Zymomonas mobilis subsp. mobilis ATCC 10988: one gene and its partner. The protein of the gene in region 1 interacts with the protein of each later gene in a pairwise test. Links are inferred from orthologs where the notes say so. Each region holds a gene or a part of one and is shown on either strand. Other genes may lie near its edges.

What was found.
Region 2: the proteins of ZMOB_RS02710 (region 1) and ZMOB_RS05265 interact in binary tests that used the Escherichia coli proteins (3 or more experiments, as listed by UniProt). The link is inferred for Zymomonas mobilis subsp. mobilis ATCC 10988 from one-to-one orthologs.

What each region holds. Positions count from the first base shown.
Region 1 is NC_017262.1:607,862-618,995, reverse strand. What follows is about bases 4,918-8,235. They hold ZMOB_RS02710 ([protein-PII] uridylyltransferase), read left to right. Parts: upstream 4,918-5,254; coding sequence 5,255-8,035; downstream 8,036-8,235. Other genes in these bases: ZMOB_RS02705 (RodZ family helix-turn-helix domain-containing protein), read left to right, coding at 8,199-8,235; thrS (threonine--tRNA ligase), read left to right, coding at 4,918-5,241. In the rest of the region: gloB (hydroxyacylglutathione hydrolase), read right to left, coding at 1-546; ZMOB_RS02730 (VOC family protein), read right to left, coding at 588-1,001; ZMOB_RS02725 (tetratricopeptide repeat protein), read right to left, coding at 1,204-2,229; ZMOB_RS02720 (alpha/beta fold hydrolase), read right to left, coding at 2,255-2,998; more of thrS, read left to right, coding at 3,262-4,917; more of ZMOB_RS02705, read left to right, coding at 8,236-10,445; ZMOB_RS02700 (hypothetical protein), read right to left, coding at 10,471-10,722; tRNA 2-thiouridine(34) synthase MnmA, read left to right, coding at 10,839-11,134.
Region 2 is NC_017262.1:1,181,263-1,191,811, forward strand. What follows is about bases 7,817-10,549. They hold ZMOB_RS05265 (P-II family nitrogen regulator), read left to right. Parts: upstream 7,817-8,880; coding sequence 8,881-9,219; downstream 9,220-10,549. Other genes in these bases: ZMOB_RS05260 (aminopeptidase P family protein), read left to right, coding at 7,817-8,747; glnA (type I glutamate--ammonia ligase), read left to right, coding at 9,313-10,549. Outside these bases: ZMOB_RS05225 (acyl-CoA dehydrogenase family protein), read left to right, coding at 143-1,321; ZMOB_RS05230 (HTD2 family dehydratase), read left to right, coding at 1,385-2,260; ZMOB_RS05235 (HpcH/HpaI aldolase/citrate lyase family protein), read left to right, coding at 2,253-3,065; ZMOB_RS05240 (hypothetical protein), read right to left, coding at 3,184-4,188; ZMOB_RS05255 (S9 family peptidase), read right to left, coding at 4,757-6,823; more of ZMOB_RS05260, read left to right, coding at 6,948-7,816. UniProt on the Escherichia coli protein: P-II indirectly controls the transcription of the glutamine synthetase gene (glnA). P-II prevents NR-II-catalyzed conversion of NR-I to NR-I-phosphate, the transcriptional activator of GlnA. When P-II is uridylylated to P-II-UMP, these events are reversed.

The DNA of each region.
Region 1 (11,134 bases):
CAGCGCGAAATGGCCGTTATCCTGCGTATATTCATGGCCGCAATAGACCTTTGTTTCGGGAGGCAGAGCCGCAAAGCGTTGTAACGCCTGCCACATTTGTTCAGCCGTTCCTTCAAAAATCCGGCCGCAGCCCATTGCAAAAAGGGTGTCACCGCAGAAAAGAACATGATGATCGGGAATATAATAGGCGACATGGCCGAGGGTATGAGCTGGAATCGCCATAACTTTGGCAACAAGACTACCTAATCCGATTTCATCGCCTTCATCGACCTTGATATCAATAGCCGGTATCGGGTGGCTTTCATGAGAAGGCCCGATGACATCGCAACCGGTTTCAGCCTTGATGACTTCATTGCCGCCGGTATGGTCATTATGCCAATGGGTGTTCCATATCTGGGTTACTTCCCAGCCTTTTTTCTGAATAAAATCCAAGACGGGTTCAGCCTGTCCCGGATCAACCACTACAGTTTTATCGCTGACTTTGTCGTGAAGTAGCCAAATATAATTGGTTTCAAAGGCTGGCACCGCCACTATTTCGATAGTCATTTCAGATGTCCTTTTTCGGAAAAATGACGATAGGGCTGCTTCTACCAGCTACCCGTATTCGGCATGGATTTCCAAGGCTCTATCGGTTCCAGCTTGTCACCGGCCTGCAATAACTCGATTGAGATTTGATCCGGCGTTCTGACAAAAGCCATCCATCCATCACGAGGCGGACGGTTGATGACATAACCACCGTCAATCAGTTTTTGGCAGCTGTCGTAGATATTATCGACTTCAAAAGCGAGATGCCCAAAGTTGCGGCCGCCTTCATAGCCTTTTTCATCCCAATTCCACGTCAATTCGACCTGAACATTGTCATTCGGCACAGCCAGATAGATGAGCGTAAAGCGGCCTTCGTTATTATTGACCCGTCCTACTTCCTCAAGTCCAAGAAAACTGAAAAAACGAATAGTTTCATCAGGATCGGAAACCCTGATCATCGTATGAATATAACGCATCGCTCATGCCTTTCAGAACAGATTCTACCTTGGCCTGTAAAATACCGGCTTTTGCAAAATGACTGCAACCATTCTCTTTTATAGAAAAAAATACAGAAAAAGGCTGCCTTATCTGCATTCTCTTTGTTTTTTTATCCTATCACCGCTTATTGCTTTTATTTTTAAGATTTTGGCAGAAAAAGGCGCTTTCGTCTCAAAAATTTTAGGGTGCTTTGGGCGCTGTCGATTTTGGTTCTGTTGCGGCATTGGCTGGCATATCATCTATTTCAGAAAGTGCCTTGCGCGCGACCTCAGCAATTTCGGCGGAGGGATTGGCTCGAATAGTTCTTTCCCATGCTGATTTTGCTGTCTCTTTATCGCCAGAAAGGGCGTAAATCAGGCCTTTTTCAAAAGAAACATGGGTATCAAGTGGCGCGAATTTTTCTGCCTCGGTAATATCATTTTTGGCACGGGTCAAATCCCCTTGATGCCGTGCCAAAGTAGCTGACATGAGCCATGCGGTGGCATCTTTCGGAATAAGCTTGAGAGCTTTGTCGATATCCTGTCGGGCAATGGCATAGTCGCCCACCGCAACATCTGCGCGGGCGCGGTCGGATAGGGTATTGCCCCGCATTTTATCCGGCATAACCGGTGACATCAGCGCATGATCGAAAGCATTGCGCGCCGCCCCCGGGTCCTGATTAGCCAAGGCGGCATTTCCCGCTTGTGACCAGAAAATGGCAGAGCGGCCATCATGTTCAAGATCGGATTCCCTTGCGGCCTGTTCAAAGGAATCAACCCCCGCAGAATACCGACCAAGGGCGACATAGGCCATGCCCAAACATTGGTTGGCTAGCACACCTCCTGCACTTAAACGCCATGTATTAGCGATTTCGGCGGCCTGTTCGGGGTCGCGGTCAATCATATTAACGCATTGGTCATAGCGTTGTTTCAAGCTGGCATTTGGCACAATGACCTTTAGGGTCTCGTTATCTTGTTTTTCTTTTTTTCGATCACGGCTGTTTTTTTTTACGTTTTTTGCCGCTCCCGAAGGGGCTGATGTCGTGGTTTCTTTGGGAGAATTGGTCAGTTTGGGGGTGCTTTCTCGGGGGCCTGTTGCCAGAAAAACCGGTGATTTGGGCAAAGAAAGCGACGGGATTTCCGAGGCAGCTTCAACCGGTGCGCTATTGGCAGCCGGTGGAGCCATCTGGTCAGTGGCAGCGAGTAAAGCAAAAAGAGAAAGGATCATGATACCTGCTTTTTATCGGGAAATATCAGGCGGGAATTTCGGCCAATAATTCGGACAGAGTATTGATAATCAGATGAATATCCGAAGAACGTGACAGTCTATGATCGGCATCTTTGACCATCGTGACGCGAATATTATCAGAGGCCAGTTTTTCAGAAAGCATCAAGGCATTTTGCCATGGCACTTCTGTATCCTTTTGGCCTTGGATAAGACGGACAGGGCATTGAATGTCGATTTTTTGGGTCATGAGTAGATTTTTTTGACCACTTTCCCAAAAGGCGCGGGTGACAAAGACTTCATTACCGGCATCATCAACAGGGATAACTAATTTCCCCTGTTGTTCGATAATCGCCTTCTCCTTTTCAGAGAAACCCCATTCCGTGAAATCAGGCGCAGCAGCCAAGCCGACCAATCCCGCAATCCGTTCAGGGCGACGAAGTGCCGCCAACAACATCAGCCAGCCGCCCATAGAAGAGCCGACCAGAATAAGACGGCCTTCGGTGAGTTGGTCAATGACGGACAGGCAGTCTTCCAGCCATTCGGTCAGTGTACCGTCTTGAAAATCGCCTTCGCTTTCGCCGCAGCCGGAATAGTCAAAGCGCAGGCAGGAACGTTTCTTTTCAGCCGCCCATGCGCCGAGGGCGATGGCTTTGGAACCGTGCATATCGGACATATAGCCCGGTAGGAAGACGATGGTGGGGCCTGATCCTTCCAATTTATGATAGGATAACTGTTTCCCATGAGCCGATTTGATAAAAGCACTTGTCATCGTCGTAATAAGCCTACTTTAAAAAACTGTCAGTTCTGAAATAACGCCAGCTTACTTACTGGATTTATAAAGCTAATATCTTTAACGCTTTTTTTAGAAGGGGTCTATCTTAACTGCTAGAATCCTGTGGGCTTGCTATTGATGATATAATGTATCATTAGCGCAGATCAGAGGTTGCAACATAAGGGTAAGACCGCGCATAAGCCTCTGAAGCGGTTTTGCCGCTTCGATATTAACATCTTTGAAATAAAAGAAAGACGAGAATGGCTGAGAAGATCAGGATCACGCTTATTGACAATTCGGAGCGCGAGGTTCTGCAGGGCACTACTACCACCCAGATCGCCGCCTCTATTTCTACATCCCTTGCCAAAAAGGCTTTGGCCGCCCGTTTTAATGGTCAGATGATAGATCTTTCTCAGCCGCTTTTGGAAGATGGCCGGTTGGAAATCATTACGGCCGAAAATGAAGCCGAGGCGCTGGAACTGGTGCGGCATGATTATGCCCATATTTTGGCAGAAGCTGTCCAGAAATTATTCCCCGGAACCCAAATTACTTTTGGTCCAGTGACAGATGACGGCTTCTATTATGATTTTGCGCCGAAAGATCGGCCTTTCACCGAAGAAGATTTGCCGCTGATCGAAGCCGAAATGCGGAAAATTATCGCCCAGAATAATGCATTGGTGCGTGAAGTTTGGGAACGGGACAAGCTGATTTCCCTTTGGGAATCGCAGGGCGAAAAATTCAAGGCCGAATGGGCAAAAGAATTACCGGAAGGGCAGGAGCTGACTATCTATCGCGCCGGAGAGTGGTTCGATATGTGTCGGGGGCCTCATCTGCCTTCTACCGGAAAACTTGATCCAAAGGCCTTTAAGCTGACCCGTGTTTCGGGTGCCTATTGGCGTGGTGACCAGAATAATGCCATGTTGAGCCGTATTTACGGCACCGGTTGGTTAAACGCCAAGCAGCTGAAAGTGCATCTCGAAAGACTGGAAGAAGCCCAGAAACGCGATCATCGTCGTTTGGGTCAGGAAATGGATTTATTCCATTTACAGCAGGAAGCCCAAGGTTCGGTTTTCTGGCATCCGAATGGCTATACCATCTGGTTACAGTTGGAAGCCTATCTTCGTCGTCGCATGAAGAATGCCAATTATAAAGAAGTGAAAACGCCGCAATTGATGGATGCGGCTTTGTGGGAGGCTTCTGGACATTGGGGCAAATTCCGCGAGAATATGTTCGTCGTTCCTGACGAAATCCCAAGCACCGATCCAGATAAGCCGGTATTGTCGGGTAAGGGTAATCTGATGGCTTTGAAGCCGATGAACTGCCCTGCTCATATCCAGATTTTTAAACAGGGTATTCGTTCCTATCGCGAACTGCCTTTAAGAATGCTGGAATTTGGTTGCTGTCATCGCAATGAAGCCCATGGCGCTTTACATGGTTTGATGCGGGTTCGTCAGTTGACCCAAGATGATGCCCATATCTTCTGCACCGCCGAACAAATCGTTACCGAAACCAAAGATTTTGTGAATCTGTTGGATTCAATTTATCGCGATTTGGGCTTTACCAGCTATGCTGTGAAATTATCCTTGCGGCCTGAATTGCGTGCCGGTGATGATGAATTATGGGATAATGCTGAAAATGGTCTGCGCTCGGCTTTGGAACAGGTCGGTATTACCGATTATGAAGAATTGCCGGGTGAGGGCGCTTTTTATGGCCCGAAACTCGAATTCCATTTGACGGATGCAATTGGCCGGACATGGCAATGCGGCACCTTGCAGCTTGATTATGTTCTGCCGGAAAGACTGGATGCCAGCTATGTCGCCGAAGATGGTAGCCGCAAACGGCCTGTTATGCTTCATCGTGCGATTATCGGCACCTTTGAACGCTTTATCGGTATTTTGATCGAGCATCATGCCGGACGTTTCCCACTGTGGATGGCACCGGTTCAAGCCGTTGTGGCAACCATTGTTTCAGAAGCAGACAGCTTTGCTGAATCGGTTGTTGAAAAGATGAAAGCTGCCGGTTTGCGGGTCGTTTCCGACATTCGTAACGAAAAAATCAACTACAAGATTCGCGAACATAGTCTGACCAAAGTGCCGAATATTTTGGTGGTCGGTAAACGCGAAGCCGAAGAAGGCAAAGTGGCTATCAGAAAATTGGGCAGCCGCGACCAGATTATTCTTTCGGTTGATGAAGCAATTGCCTTATTGTTGGAGGAGGCCACCCCGCCCGATCTGAAATAAGTGAGGAAATTTTATGCCGGTATCTTTTTTATCCTTGGCTTCCCAGCCACAGATTATTGATTATCCGGCCATAAAAGAAGAAATCGCTTCGATTAAAAAGGTGGCAGCCGGTGATCCGGTTTCGGAATACCGTGCTGTCAGCCTTGTATTAAAACAGACCGTTTTAAAAGGACGGGAGGTTATTGCCGAGGCTTTGACCCGCCGCCCGCATCAAGGCCGAATTGCGGCTTTGAGTTATGCCTATCTTACCGATCAGATTATTCAGTTGGCCTTGTATGCCATGGTCGGCGATGACGAAAAAGCGACCGATAATCTGGTTATTTTAGCGGTGGGCGGATATGGCAGAGGTGAGATGGCACTGCATTCCGATGTGGATATCGCCTTTTTATCCCGACGATCACCCCGCAAAGCTCAAAAAAAATTGATTGAATCCTTGATATCCTTGCTTTGGGATGTCGGTTTACGGGTTAGCCAATCCCATCGCAGTTTAAGCGATATGGTAAAAATGGCGAAAAAAGATATCACGATCAGAACAGCTCTTTTAGAAAGTCGCTATCTGGTCGGTGATAAGGCGTTGTTTGAAGAGGCTTCGACCCGTTTTATCCAAAAGGTGGTTGCGGGTTCGGGGCGTGACTTTGTTGCTGCCAAATTATTGGAATGGGATGAGCGGCATTTGGCCCGTGGCGACAGCCGCTATCTGGTTGAACCGCATTTGAAAGAAGGCAAGGGCGGATTGCGGGATCTGCAAAGCCTGTTCTGGATCGCCAAATATTTGTATTTGGAAAAAGAAGCCCGTCATACGGTTCTGACTTCGCCTATTTTGACTGATTACGCCTTGGTAAAAGCCGATCTGATTGCGGGGCATGAGGCAAAAAGATTCCGTCGCTGCGAAAATTTTCTATGGGCAGTGCGCTGTCATTTGCATATTTTAGTTAAACGCCCCGAAGAAAGATTGAATTTTGATGTCCAGCGCAGTCTGGCTGAAAAGATGGGCTATCGCTCGAAATCGGGGAAATCAGCTGTCGAGCGCTTTATGCATCACTATTTTCTGGTCACGAAGATGGTCGGAAATCTGGCTGCGCTTTTCATTGATGCCTTGAAGGTTAACCATTATTTGAAGCCGAAAAGCAGGCGGTCGGGGGCTTCAAAACAGATTGATGGTTTTCCCGTTATTCAAGGCGAAATTGTCCTTGATGATGATTTTTTCTTTCGCCACAATCCGGCGGCTTTGATTACCCTTTTTGCCGTCGCCTATCGTCATCGTTTGGATATTCATCCTTTGACTTTACGCCAAGCCGGACGCGATGCCCGTCTGATTGACGAGGCGTTACAGAATAACCCTGTTTGTAATGCGGCTTTTTTAACGCTTTTTACCTTGCCTTATAATCCTGCCCCGATTTTGAAAATTATGAATAATACCGGCGTTTTAGGGCGGTTTATTCCTGATTTTGGCCGGATCGTCGCCCAGATGCAATTCGATATGTATCACCATTATACAGTCGATGAACATGCCATCCGAGCATTGGATATTTTATGGCAGATAGAAAACAACAAGCTTGAAGATTTATATCCTTTGGGAAGTCGGCTGTTTAAACAACTGAATGCCCGTCTTGTGCTATATATGGCTTTGTTTTTGCATGATATTGCCAAAGGCCGAGAGGGAAGTCATTCTGCTTTGGGCGCGGAAATCGCCTTACGTTTATGTCCGCGTTTCGGCTTAACTGCGGCTGAAACGAAGCTGGTGGCATGGCTGGTCAAAAATCATTTATTGATGTCTCATACCGCTTTTCAGCGTGATTTAGCGGATGCCAAAACGATTACTGATTTCGCAAATGCCGTCAAAAGTCCTGAAAGACTGCGTTTGTTATATCTTTTAACGGTGGCGGATATTTCGGCTGTTGGCCCCCATATCTGGAATAGTTGGAAGAACCAGTTATTGACCTCTCTCTATGAGGCTTGCTCTCAATGCCTTTTGGAGGGCCCGACCGGACATGGTGCCGGAAGGCGGCAGCGGATTGAAAACCGCCAGAATGATGTCAGTGAAAAGCTGGATTGGGATAAGGATTTATTCCATGCTTTGGTAAAGCGTTTGCCGGATGACTATTGGTTTTCAGAACGAACCGACGTCATTGCCGCCAATATGCAACAGATAATAGACACGGATAGTAAGGGGCAATCCATCTCGGTAAGGGGGCATGAGATGCCCGCTTATGATGCCACGATGATAAGTCTCTATGCGATCGATCATCCAGGGTTTTTCTACCGGATTTCTGGGGCTATCCATGCGACTGGCGGCAATATTCTTGATGCTCGTATTCATACGACCCGCGACGGTATGGCGATGGATAATTTATTAGTCCAAAATAGCCAAGGGGGCATGATTAAATCCGGTGAGCATCTGAACCGGATGATGCAGGCTATTGAGGATGCCGCGACCAGCCATATTCGAAGTAGCAATAAATTAGCAGCCCTCCGTCCGCCCCTCTTTTGGCGTGGCAAGGCGTTCCATGTCGAACCTTTGGTTTTTATTGACAATCAGGCTTCTGATCGCTTTACCGTCATTGAAGTCAACGCCCAAGACAGGCCTGCCTTGCTCCATGATCTGGGTTGCGCCCTGTTTAATGCCCGTTTAACGATTAGTTCGGCTCATATCGCCACTTATGGAGAACGGGCTGTCGATGTTTTCTATGTCTCTGATTTATTTTCCCATAAAATCACAAATCAGAATCGGTTGAAAGCAATCGAGAAACGGTTGCTTGCTGCGGCCGATGCAGCAAGAATAAGCGAGAAGTGAAATAATTTCTTACATTAGGCTTCTTTGTTTATAAATTTTGTCATATCAAAATAATAGCCGTGTAAAAATATCTGTATATTTTTGGGGAAAAATGGGAATAAAAGTTAAAAAATAGAGTGTCTCACTCTGCGGTATAATAATATTTAAATGAGGCTGTCATAATTTGAAACACAATGCCAACGATAGTGACACCGTGAAAAACAGAAAAAAACAAACGGTAGCCAAAGGCCAAACGGCCTCTTCCTTGCGTATGGAGCGGGTCTCGAAAAGATGCCGGAAGCTATTGCTGGCCGGATTTATGATGGCACCTTTATTCCCTGCCACGGCTCAAAATACTGGACAGGCGGCTACCAAGAATGAGGCCGTTTCTATCGAAACGCTTGAACAGGAAATCCGCCATATTGAGCAGGCGCAGGCGGCTTTGCAGCAAGATTTATTGGCAGTCAGACAGCAATTACTCGCAAAAAAACAACAGCAATCGACCATGGCTTCGGCTGGAGATCAGAAAAAAACGCCTGAAGCCGCTCCATCTAATGCGCCTATGCTGGCCAATAATGCTGTAACACCGCCAGCCAATAAAGTGAATGAGACTCCGGCGGATACTCATCTGGCTACGGCTGATAAAAATACCCCTGCTTTGACAACGGTAGCACCGGATTCTACTGCGACAGCCGCTACAAATCTAGGGAATAATAGCACGGCGCTTGCTTCCTCAGCGGCTCCCAATAAAAGCAATGCTGCTGATAGCAATAAAAGTCTCGATCTGGTGATGGATCCTTTCCAAAATCAGAGCGACCAATATGGTATGGCTAATTTAGGCAATGTGCCTTCGACATCGTCCAATACCAGCACCGATCAGGCAAAGGCAGATGCCGCTTTTGCTAGTAATGTAGGGGGTGATATTGCCCAGATTAGAGAGGGTGATAACGGCGCAGTCGAGTTATTCAAACACACGGATGTGCCGACGGAAGCTATTATTGCGCGCCATGCCCGCGATATTATTTCGATGACAGCCAATAACGGCGTGGGTCCGCATCCAAGAGAAACCGCCGGTGCGCAGTTGGCGGGTGCTTTGGGTGACCATGGCGTTTTCAATCTGGGCCCGATGACCTTTATTTTGGGTGGTTTTATTGATGCCTCTGGTCTGGTTTCAAACCGTCATATAGCCTCCGGCACCTTTAATTCATGGAAGTCGATGCCCTTTAAAAATAATCCTGACTATCATACCGCGAATACGGAAGCGAGCGCACGCTATACCCGATTGTCGCTATTGATGCGCGGCACGGTATCCCAACATTCGACGATTTCAGGTTTTGTTGAAACTGATTTCGGGGCTGGGGGGTCAACAACAAACCCCTATGAAAGTAGCAGTTATATTATCCGATTGCGCCAAGCCTATTTGGCATATGATGATAGTCGCTATAATTTCCATGTTTTGGGTGGTCAGGCATGGAGTTTGTTAACCCCGAACCGTGTCGGTATTACGCCTCGTCAGGAAAGTGTCGCTGAAACCGCGGAAGCCTCTATTCTAGCTGGGCAGACATGGGCAAGACAGTGGCAAGTTCGTGTAGCTAAAGACTGGTTTAACCATCGTTTTTGGGCCGCGATTTCTATTGAAAATCCGGCTACCATGTATGACACAACCGGTTTCACCAATAATGCCGGACGCATTGTTATGCCCAATGGTTCGACAACGACCATTACCTCAAATGGTGTCGGTTTGACCCAGCCATCGGCATATTCTGCCGAAGTGTCGCCCGATATTATCGGTAAATTGGCTTGGGATCCGGCTTGGGGGCATTATGAAGTTGTCGGTATTATGCATATGCCACATGATCGGGTAACCACGGCTGATGGTGTTGGGCATAATAATACGGTTCTGACCGGCGGTGGTGGTGGTTCTATGGTGTTGCCATTGATCCCGAAAAAGGTCGAATTGCGATTAGCTGGTTTGGTCGGGAAAGGGATCGGGCATTATGGTGCCGCCTTGTTACCCGATGCCACATTGGATGCCGAAGGGCGGCCTGTTCCTTTATGGAGTATGCAGGCAACCGCTGGTATTATGGGGCATGTTACACCACGGCTTGATCTTTATGGCTATTACGGAATTCAGGAATCTGGGCGTTCTTATTTCACCGAGAATGGGCACGATTATGGGTACGGTAATCCGCTTTATAATAACAGCGGTTGTAATACCGAGCTTTCGACGGCTTGTGTTGGTAGCACAAAACGGATTAGTGAAGCGACAATTGGTGGCTGGTGGCGTTTCTTGAAAGGCCATTATGGCACGGTTCAGGCCGGTGTCCAATTAGCCTATTCTACCCGCGAGGCATGGCGTGGCACTGGCGGTTCACCGACAACGCATATGAGCGAATTATTCTTGAGTTTGCGCTATTTGCCATTCCAGTAAAAAGATTTGGAAAGGACAAGTTTTTTCATATCTGGGATGTTTTTAAGGCATCAGGGTTAAAATGCCCGTCTAGAATTTCGAGAAAACTTGTCTGTGTTCCTTCCTCTTGCGTCAGTAATTCTATTAGCGCCGTGACAGAAGAAGGCTTGTCAGCGAAAGATTGTCTTTTTCTTTCGGCCTGCGCGGTAGGGCTATCCTTTTGCCCTGTGGTTAACCGTTCAGATAAAATTTTGAAGATTTCGATGCTTTCTTCGGAAAAATTTACATCATTTTTCATCAAAGAGATGCCTTGTCTTTCATATTCCGGTTAAAACAGATAACGCATCATACCAGCTTTTTTCTTCTTAAACAGATATGCGCCCTGTTATCAGGAGTGTTATAGGCAAAATTCTTATGTCCATTGATTTTCAGATTGATAAGCCAAAATCAGCACAACGTATTGTTGTTGCGATGTCAGGCGGTGTCGATAGTTCGGTCGTTGCAGCTTTGGCGAAAGCAACGGGTGCTGAAACTATTGGTATTACACTCCAGCTTTATGACCATGGGGCGGCTGTCGGACGGAAGGGAAGCTGTTGCGCCGGTAAGGATATTCGTGATGCCCGCGCGGTTGCTGAAAAAATCGGTATTCCCCATTACGTTTTTGACTATGAAAATAATTTCAAAGAAAGCGTGATTGACGATTTCGTTTC
Region 2 (10,549 bases), 580 kb from region 1 along the record:
AGGGTAATATATCGCTTCATAACATGTTAAGGTCATCAAGAAGACGTATAAAGACAGACTATAAGCTACTGAAAAATTGACGGTAAATTTTATAGGCCTAATCTGCTGAAATAGCTGTCTCGCCTAGTGAACGGAGCAAAAAATGACATCAGGTCCATTAGAAGCACTCGAAAATGACTACGCTGATATTCGGGATGAAGTCCGCAAATTATGCGCCGAATTCCCCGGCGAATATTGGCGGAAGCTTGATCGGGAAAGTGCGTATCCTACCGAATTTGTAAAAACACTAAGTGATGCGGGTTATTTGGCCGCTCTGATCCCTGAAGAATTTGGCGGATCGGGCTTACCGCTTTCTGCCGGGGCAGCCATTCTCGAAGAGATTCAGCATTGCGGCGGCAATGCTGGTGCTTGTCATGCCCAGATGTATATTATGGGCGCATTGTTACGCCATGGTAATGACGAGCAGAAGAAAAAATATCTGCCCAAGATTGCTTCTGGTGAATTACGTCTTCAGGCTTTCGGGGTTACCGAACCCACTAGCGGGACTGACACGACTTCGCTCAAGACTTTCGCTGAGAAAAAAGGCGACAAATATATTGTGAATGGTCAGAAAATCTGGACATCCAGAGCTGAACATTCCGATCTGATGCTGCTTTTGGCGCGGACAACGCCGAAAGATCAAGTCGAGAAAAAGACAGATGGTTTGTCGGTCTTTTTGGTCGATATGCGAAAAGCCTTAGCCGATGGTGGCATGACCATTCGTCCCATTCGGGCAATGATGAATCATTCTACGACCGAAGTTTTCTTTGATAATATGGAAATTCCGGCTGAAAATCTGGTCGGCGAAGAAGGTAAGGGTTTCCGTTATATTCTGTCAGGTATGAATGCCGAACGCGTTCTTATTGCTTCGGAATGTATCGGTGATGCCAAATGGTTCATCGAAAAAGCCCGCGATTATTCCAGTGAACGGGTTGTTTTCGGTCGGCCTATCGGTGCCAATCAGGGCATCCAATTTCCGATTGCCCGTGCCTATGCGCAAATGCGGGCTGCCGAATTGATGGTTTATCATGCGGCTCATCTTTTTGAACAGGGCGAGCGGGCAGGTGCCGAAGCCAATATGGCAAAAATGCTGTCAGCTGAAGCCTCATGGGCAGCGGCTGAAGCCTGTGTTCAGACCTTGGGTGGCTTTGCCTTTGCCGAAGAATATGATGTTGAACGGAAATTCCGCGAAACCCGACTCTATCAGGTCGCCCCGATTTCAACGAATTTGATTTTGGCTTTCCTTGGTCAGCATGTTCTTGGAATGCCGCGTTCTTACTAAAATTTTTCTTTTCCCGATAGGATAGCTGGAGAGGTGACTCTCCGGCTTTTTGCAGGAGGCTTTATGAATAGCACCTCTTCATCAGAGACTGAGTTGGATGTCGAGTTTTTGCGGGGATGGATCGGCCGTGAGATGACGGCGGAAGATGTCATTTTGGAAGAATTGGCCAAACGCTATATTGCGGTTCTTGACTTGCCCCCATCTGCCTTGAATGAAGGCGCGATTGCTCCACAGCTTATTCATTTCTGTTTGGCTCCGACTGTTGTTTCGGGAAAAGAATTAGGGGCTGACGGCCATCCCTCCAAAGGCGGATTTTTACCGCCTGTCCCATTGCCTCGTCGAATGTGGGCAGGGGGCGACATCCATTTCCTTTCGCCTTTACATATCGGGGAAAGGCTTTGCCGTCATAGCCGTATTGTTGATGTTGTGCCGAAAAAAGGCCGTAGCGGTCTTCTTTGCTTTGTAACCGTCGAGCATGAAATGAAAGTAGAAGGCGAGCTCAGAATACGGGAAAGGCAGGATATCGTGTATCGGGAAGCCGCTACCAAGCCTGCACCGCAGCCAGCAACGCCTTTGCCCGCTGTCGGGCGAGGTGAGCATAGTCAGGATATTATACCGACTACGCCTTTGCTGTTCCGTTATTCAGCCATTACCTTCAACAGCCATCGTATTCACTATGACCGGAATTATGCGGTTAATGAAGAACATTATCCCGCCTTGGTCGTCCACGGTCCTTTACAGGCTTCGCTGCTGATTCATTTCGCGGCCAAAATTAAGAAAGCCCAGCCCAAGCAGTTTCTCTTCCAAAGCCGATCACCTTTATTTGATAATGCCGATTTTTCTTTGAATGCCCAAGAAAATGAAAAAGGTTTGTCTTTGTGGACGTGCAAGGATGGCGGGGCTATCGCCATGAAGGCAGAGGCCATATTCGATGACTAATTTTTCTTGTATCGCCCCGATTTTTGTACCGGCTTCTCGCCCTGAACGCTTCTCAAAAGCGGCGGCAAGCGGTGCCGATGCTGTTATTATTGACCTTGAAGATGCGGTTGCCGAAAAAGACAAAGAGCAAGCCAGAGCCTCTCTTGATACCGCTTTTACGGATTTACCCGTTTTTGTCAGAATCAATGGTGCGGATACCGCTTGGCATCAGGCTGATATAGAGGCCATTTCAGCTTTGCCTGATCTGGCAGGCGTTATTTTTCCGAAAGCCGAAATCGGTGCTGCTTTGACTTCTTTGGCAGATCGGTTGAATGATAAGGTTGCTCTGATTGCCTTGATCGAAACAGCGCAAGGCTTGGCTGATGCCCGTCAATTGGCGCAAATAGATTCAGTCAAAAGACTGGCTTTCGGGTCTATTGATTTCTGTGCCGATATGGGCTGTTCACATAGCCGCGAAGTCTTGTTATCCGCTCGTAGTGAATTGGTTCTGGCTTCCCGACTGGGAAGAAAGATTGCGCCTTTGGATGGCGTGACCGCGACCATTGATGATCCAGCACCGATTGAGGCAGATGCTCGCTATGCGCGTAGTCTTGGTTTTGGTGGAAAATTATGTATTCATCCTCGTCAGATTACGCCGATTTTTAAAGGATTTCGACCAGACGATAGTGAAATCGCGTGGGCACATCGCGTTCTATCTGCGGGGGAGGGTGCTCAACGGGTTGATGGGGCAATGGTTGATGAACCAGTACGGATTCGCGCCCGTGCTATTTTGGCTCGTGCTGAAAAAATGAAGGCAACACAATAATATTGCACAATAGCTAAGGAATATTTCTAGTCTTTGATGATGGAAAATGCTGCTTCAGCTAGGCATTTTCCATCAAAAAACAGTTTAACCTTCTTTGGAAGGCTCAAACTAGCAAATCTTAGCGAGAGATCACCTGACTATTTTCGCTGGTAATTTGAGGTGTATTGCCTGAAAAATCGACGGAAAGTACAAAAGAGGCCTTCCCATGTGAAGCCGCTTTTCTTTCTGGGCTTTGGGCATCAAATTCCAAAGTCCCCATGGATTGGCATATCATATTCGTTTGGTTGCATTGATGGGTAACCGTATCCGTTAATAATCGATAAGAGCGGATTGGCCATCTTGTCAGATAAGTCCGTTTTTGAGCGATAATTTGATTCAAAGATTGGGATTTTCCAAAAAAATCAACGACTGGTTTATAATGCGCCATCATCCAGGGAATGGCTTGTTCTGGTGACTGTTCAGCAATCTGGTAATATTCTGACAAGAAATTAGTAGCCTGTGCGTCGAGATCGTTATCTTTAGAGGCTGCCTCTTTCGGTTGCGGTTGAGGAAAACTGATTGTCGGTTTTTCTGATCTGTCCACTGGTTCTGTGGATGGAATATAATCAGGTCTTTTCGTTGGAACGGTGTTGTTTTTGAGGTCAGACTCCAGTTTCAATAATAGAGGGTCTGTCAGGGAATAGCCTAAAACTTTTTGCTGTTTTGCATCATAAGAGCAGTAGAGCGTTATGTGAGAAAAACCGCCAAAAGCGTTTGCCAGTTTGGCACGGGTGCTGACCAGTGTCAGGACGTAGGGGGCTTCGGAATGGGTCGTCAATTTATCGAAGCGCTGACCATTAACGCCTTTGGCGTCATCATCCCATGAAAAATCATGGAGTTCGATTTCTCTTAAATAATCATTGGCACCGTCGGCGCAGGCCGCATGTGCCTCATCACCGAATTCAGTTTCTAAGGCATGAGGGTCATTTGCATGCTGCTCAAGGAAGTCTGGGTCATGCCGTGCCGATTTTTGTGCAGATTGTTCGCTGTTGCGAGAGTTGTTGTCCGTATCGCCATTATGACAGGATGAAAGGCCGCCAATAGCAGCGAAAAGAACAATAGATGGCAGTAATGTGAGTCTCATTATGATTCGATACCGAAATATCGAAAAACTATCTATGTATTTTCAGGGAGGAATTATCCGAAATGCCGAATAAGAAAAAAGCCCGATCATGCGGGCTGTGTCTTGTTCTAAAATTGTAGAATTTTTTCCTGAAACAGGAAAATGGCGGAGACGGAGGGATTCGAACCCTCGGTAGGGGTTGTACCCCTACGACGGTTTAGCAAACCGTTGGTTTCAGCCACTCACCCACGTCTCCAGCGCTTCAATGATGGCTTGTGAAAAGGGGCTATAACCATCTCCTGATCTATGATCAATAACCCAATGCAAAGAAAAGCGATTTTTTTTATAAAAAATGCATTTTAAAGCAAAAAAATCAGACTTTTGGGTGTTTCTGTTCCAAAAGCTTAATGTGTTTTTGGTCAATCTAATGGCCAAAATGTTATTTTATAGTCTGGATGAAAATATTTCAGCTGAAGATAGCGGCTATTTTATCTTCCTCGGAAAGGCCTTTGATCGATTTATTAAAAAAACTCCGCCTCGGAAGGCGGAGTTAAAAAGTTTGATAGATTATCTGTTGTTTTGATGAGCGTTAATCCGCCAGATGGCTGATAACAAAACTATAGGCTTCGGCGGTTTCTTCCAAACGGGCATAGCGTCCTGATTTTCCGCCATGACCTGCGCCCATGTTGATTTTGCATAATAATTCATTGTTATCGCTTTTGGTGGCTCGTAAGCGCGCTGTCCATTTGGCGGGTTCCCAATAGGTAACGCGCGGATCATTCAAGCCGCCGGTAATAAGCATTGGTGGATAGGGTTGTGCCTTTACATTATCATAAGGGCTGTAAGACAAGATAAGATCAAATGCCTTTTCATCGGTAATCGGGTTGCCCCATTCCGGCCATTCTCCCGGTGTCAAAGGCAGACTTTCATCCAGCATTGTATTCAGAACATCGACAAAAGGCACTTCGGCGACAACAGCACCCCATAAATTTGGGTCAGTATTGCTGACGACACCCATCAATTCACCACCGGCAGACCCTCCGTGAATCGCGATTTTTCCGGATTTGGTGAAATGATGTTCAATTAGGCCTTTGGCGACATCGCTAAAATCATGGAAGCTGTTCCAGCGTTTCTCCAATTTACCGTCCAAATACCATTGATAACCGAGATCATCGCCGCCGCGAATATGGGCAATGGCATAGGCAAAACCCCGATCCAGCAAGCTAAGGCGACTGGTCGAGAAATAGGGCGCGATGCTGATGCCATAAGCCCCATAACCATAAAGCAGTAATTTACCTTCGCCGTCTTTTTCAAAGTCTTTCCGATAGACCACCGTGACCGGCACAGAAACACCATCCCGTGCCTTTATCATCAGCCGTTCACTGCTATAGGCTTCGGGATCATAGCCCGAAGGGACTTCCTGCCTTTTTAAGAAGCGAAGCGTCTTTGAATCAGGATCATAATCATAAATGGTAGGTGGTGTGACCATCGATTCATAACGCAGACGGTAATAGACCGGATCATAGGCAGGGTTATGGTCAAAGCTAACGCTGTAGCTGGCTTCAGGAAATTCGATATATTCCAATTGGCCATCTGGATGACGAAGGATGATTTGATCCAAGCCTTCTTTCCGAGCGGATAAAAGCAGATGATCAGAAAAGGCATGCAAGCCCGTCAAATATAAGAGGTCGGAGCCCGCGATTTCAGTCTGCCAATCCGAAGCTGTATCAAAGCTGGCACTAGCCAATCTGAAATTGACATGATTGTCATTGGTTAGAATCCAGAGTTTACCTTGCCCGCTATCAACCGAATAAAGTCGTCCTGTTTTTCGTGGGCTGATAAGGTCAGGTGGGCTGTCGATATCATCTGTCGGGATAAGGTAAATCTCACTGGTCTGGTGATTACCGGATTCAAGGAAAATCCACTGTCTATCCTGACTGCGGGATAGAGAAACCCGAAAGCCATCATCCTGTTCGCGGTAGATTTCGCGATCTTGGCTACTGTCTTCCCCGATGATGTGACGCATTGCCCGATAATTACGCCAATTATCATTAACCTCGGTATAAAGCACGGCACGGGAATCGGCTGACCAGACAACCGCACCATTGACGACTGAACTGACGGTTTCAATATCCTTGCCGCTTTCAAGGTCGCGGATTTGTAAGGTAAAGCGTTCGGCACCGTTATTGTCACATGTCCAAGCCGCAAGACGTCCGTCAGGGCTGATACTCAAAGCACCCAGACGGAAATAATCATAGCTCTCAGCCTCGGCGGCTTCATCAATCAGAATTTGTTTTTTATCTTCTGTGTCAGCCATCAAACGGCGATACCATGCTCGATATTGACTTCCCGATTGGAAAGACCACCAATAAAGATAGTCTCCATCCTGCCATGGAACGGCCTGTTCATCCTCTTGTAATCGGGCTTTCATCTCCGAAAATAATTGGCCAGTCAAAGCAGCCCGAGGCTTCATCGCCTGTTCGAAAAAAGCGTTTTCCTGTTTGAGGTAATCGAGAATGTCCGGATCATCGACCGTAGGGTAATGCGGGTCTTTCAGCCAGGCATATTCATCCTGAAGCGTTTTACCGTGGAGTGTAAAACTATGGGCTCTTTTTTGGGCAACCGGAGGGCTAGGCAAAGCGGATGATTGCGACACAGAAAATCACCTTTATTTATAATTTCTGACATTGTCAGATATATTATGACGATATGATCTGACAGTATCAGAAAGTAATGTTATTATAGCTGCGTTTTATAAGAAGATAGGTCGAAGGAAGAACATGTCCAGTCACAGACAACGTTTAGGGGCGTTAAGAACAGAGTTAGCCCGCGAAAATCTGAATGGTTTTTTTGTCCCTTTGACCGATGAGCATATGAGCGAATATATCGGTGCCTATGCCTGTCGACTGGAATGGTTAACCGGATTTGGTGGTTCTGCTGGTTCTGCGGTCGTCTTAGAAGGACAGGCGGCTATTTTTGTTGATGGCCGTTATACTATTCAGGTCACAGAACAGGTCGATCCTGAATTATGGTCATATAAATCTTTACCCGCTGATGACCCTGTTGCATGGGCGATTGCTCATTTGAAGGCGGGGGACAGAATTGGATATGATCCTTGGTTAGCTAGCCTAGGATGGGAAAAACAAGCTCGCCGCCGTCTGGACGCTCAAAAAATTGAATTGGTGGCGCTACCGACAAATCCGATAGATGCTATCTGGTCTGACCGGCCTTTACCGTCTCAAGCACCGGCCTTTATTCAACCTGAAAATTTGGCGGGTAAAACTTCCGAGCAGAAACGGCATGAAGTCGCGGAATGGTTGAATGCAAAACAGGCAGATACGCTGGTTTTAACAGCACTCGATTCAATCGCGTGGCTGTTTAATATGCGCGGCAGTGATGTCAGCTGCACGCCAGTAGCTCTAGCTTTTGCCCTGACCCATAAAGATGGCTCGGCTGATTTATTTATTGATCCGGCAAAAACGGATGATGCTTTGAAAGAAGCTATGGGGAATGCGGTTCATTTCCACGATCAAGCGGATTTTCCTGATGCTTTAAAAGCATTATCTGGGAAATCGGTTATTGTTGATCCTGAAAGAACGGTAGCCGCTATTACCGCTTTGTTGCAGGACGGCGGCGCGCGCCTTTCCTATGACCGTGATCCAGTTGTTTTGATGAAGGCGATTAAAAACCGCGCCGAGATTGAAGGCCATCGCCAAGCCCAACTTTGGGATGCGGTCGCTCTTGCAAAATTTTTCTATTGGTTATCCCAAACGGCACCAAAAAGGCAGCTGACCGAATTATCAGCAGCTGAAAAACTACTGTCCTTCCGTCAGGAAAGCGGTCATCTGGTCGACCTGTCTTTTGAAACGATTTCTGCCGCGGCGGCGCATAGTGCTATTCCTCATTATCGGGTGACAGAAGCCAGCAATCTGCCTTTGAAAAAAGATGAAATTTATCTGGTGGATTCCGGCGGGCAATATCCGAATGGCACGACTGATGTGACCCGCACGGTAATCATCGGCACCCCTACCGAAGAAATGAAACAGCGTTTTACGCTGGTATTAAAAGGGCATATCGCTTTGGCAACAGCCGTCTTTCCGGCCGGCACATCGGGGGGGCAATTAGACAGTTTTGCGCGCCAATATCTCTGGCGGGCAGGCGTTGATTATGCTCATGGGACGGGACATGGCGTAGGTGCCTTTTTATCCGTGCATGAAGGCCCGCAACGTATTTCGCCATCTGGTGGCGCTTTTTCTGGCGGGAACGAGGTTCTGCGGGCGGGTATGATCCTGTCTAATGAGCCGGGTTATTATAAATCAGGCGCCTTCGGTATTCGTATCGAGAATTTGTTGCTGGTTAAGCCCGTTGAGGTCGCAGAGGCAGAAAAACCTTGCCTTGCCTTCGAGACATTAAACTTCACGCCAATAGACAGAAATCTGATTAATTCCTCTCTTTTGAGCGAATCAGAAATAAGCTGGCTGAACCAATATCATCAGGAAGTTTGTCAAAAACTGTTACCTTTCCTGTCCATGCAGGAAGCCGAATGGCTGAAAGCCGCGACCGCGCCTTTGAGGGGATAGTGATTATATGAAAAATATTAGAGGACGCAATCTTTTTAATAAAAAATAGGTTATATTTTATATAATCCTTGCGAGAAGTTTGGCGTAACTGTAACAACAATACGTTTGAATGCGCGGGATAGAGGAAGCGCTTGTGAAAAAAATTGAAGTCGTCATCAAGCCTTTTAAACTGGAAGACGTTAAGGCCGCTCTGACGGATGCCGGTATATCCGGTATTACCGTTACAGAGACACGTGGATACGGCCGTCAGAAAGGGCATACCGAGTTATATCGGGGCGCTGAATATGTCGTCGACTTTCTGCCCAAGGTAAAACTGGAAACAGTGGTGCCGGACGAATTGGTAGAAAATGTGGTCGAGGCTGTCACAGTGGCTGCCAGAACAGGCCGTATCGGGGACGGAAAGATTTTTATAAGCGATGTGTTGGACGCTATCCGTATTCGTACCGGAGAGAGAGGTATCGAAGCGATTTAAGCTGCACTGGTTAATTGTAAAGAACAGGCTTTTAAGCTACGCACATCTGTTTTTCGTCTCTCCCCTGTCAGGACATTAAAGGGTAATCATATTATGGCCAATTCGGCATCTGATCTGCTTAAGCTTATCAAGGAAAAAGAAATCGACTGGGTCGATCTGCGTTTCACCGACCCCAAAGGCAAATGGCAACATCTGACCATGGCAAGCACGGTTGTCGGTGAAGACGATCTGAATGACGGTTTTATGTTTGACGGTTCTTCCATTGAAGGATGGAAAACGATCAACGAAAGCGACATGATCCTGAAACCTGATCTGGACGCTTTTTACATTGATCCTTTCTCGGCATCCCCAATGCTGATTTTGATCTGCGATATTGTTGAACCTGCAACGGGCGAATTTTACAGCCGCGACCCGCGTTCGACCGCTAAGCGGGCAGAAGCCTATGTTAAAACTTTGGGTCTGGGTGATACTGTTTACATTGGCCCTGAAGCTGAATTTTTCCTGTTTGATGATGTCCGTTTTGACAGTGGCTATAACGGCAGCTTCTATCGGGTTGATGATATCGAATTGCCGACCAACAGCGGTCGCGAATATGACAATGGGAACCTTGCTCATCGTCCGGGCGTCAAAGGCGGTTACTTCCCAGTTGCTCCGGTTGATTCCGCTGTTGATATCCGTAGCGAAATGGTCTCAACGATGTTGGAAATGGGTCTCCCCATGGACAAACATCACCATGAAGTGGCACCTGCCCAGCATGAATTAGGTTTAACCTTTGGCACGCTCACGCAGACGGCTGATCGTATGCAGGTCTATAAATATGTCGTGCATCAGATTGCACAGGCCTATGGCAAGACCGCAACCTTTATGCCCAAGCCGATTTCCGGTGATAACGGTTCTGGCATGCATACCCATATTTCTATCTGGGATGGTGGTAAGCCGACTTTTGCCGGTTCTGAATATGCTGGCTTGTCCGAAAATGCCCTGTATTTTATCGGTGGTATTATCCGCCACGCCAAAGCTATCAATGGTTTGACCAATCCGTCAACCAACAGCTACAAACGTCTGGTTCCGGGTTTTGAAGCGCCTGTTCTTTTGGCCTATTCTGCCCGTAACCGCTCTGCTTCCTGCCGTATTCCTTATGGTACCGGTGAAAAATCTCGCCGCGTTGAAATCCGCTTCCCGGATGCAACCGCCAACCCGTATCTCTGCTATACGGCTCTGTTGATGGCTGGTATCGACGGTATTCAGAACAAGATTCATCCGGGTGAAGCCATGGATTGCAATCTTTATGATCTGCCGCCGGAAGAATTGGCCAAGGTTCCGACCGTAG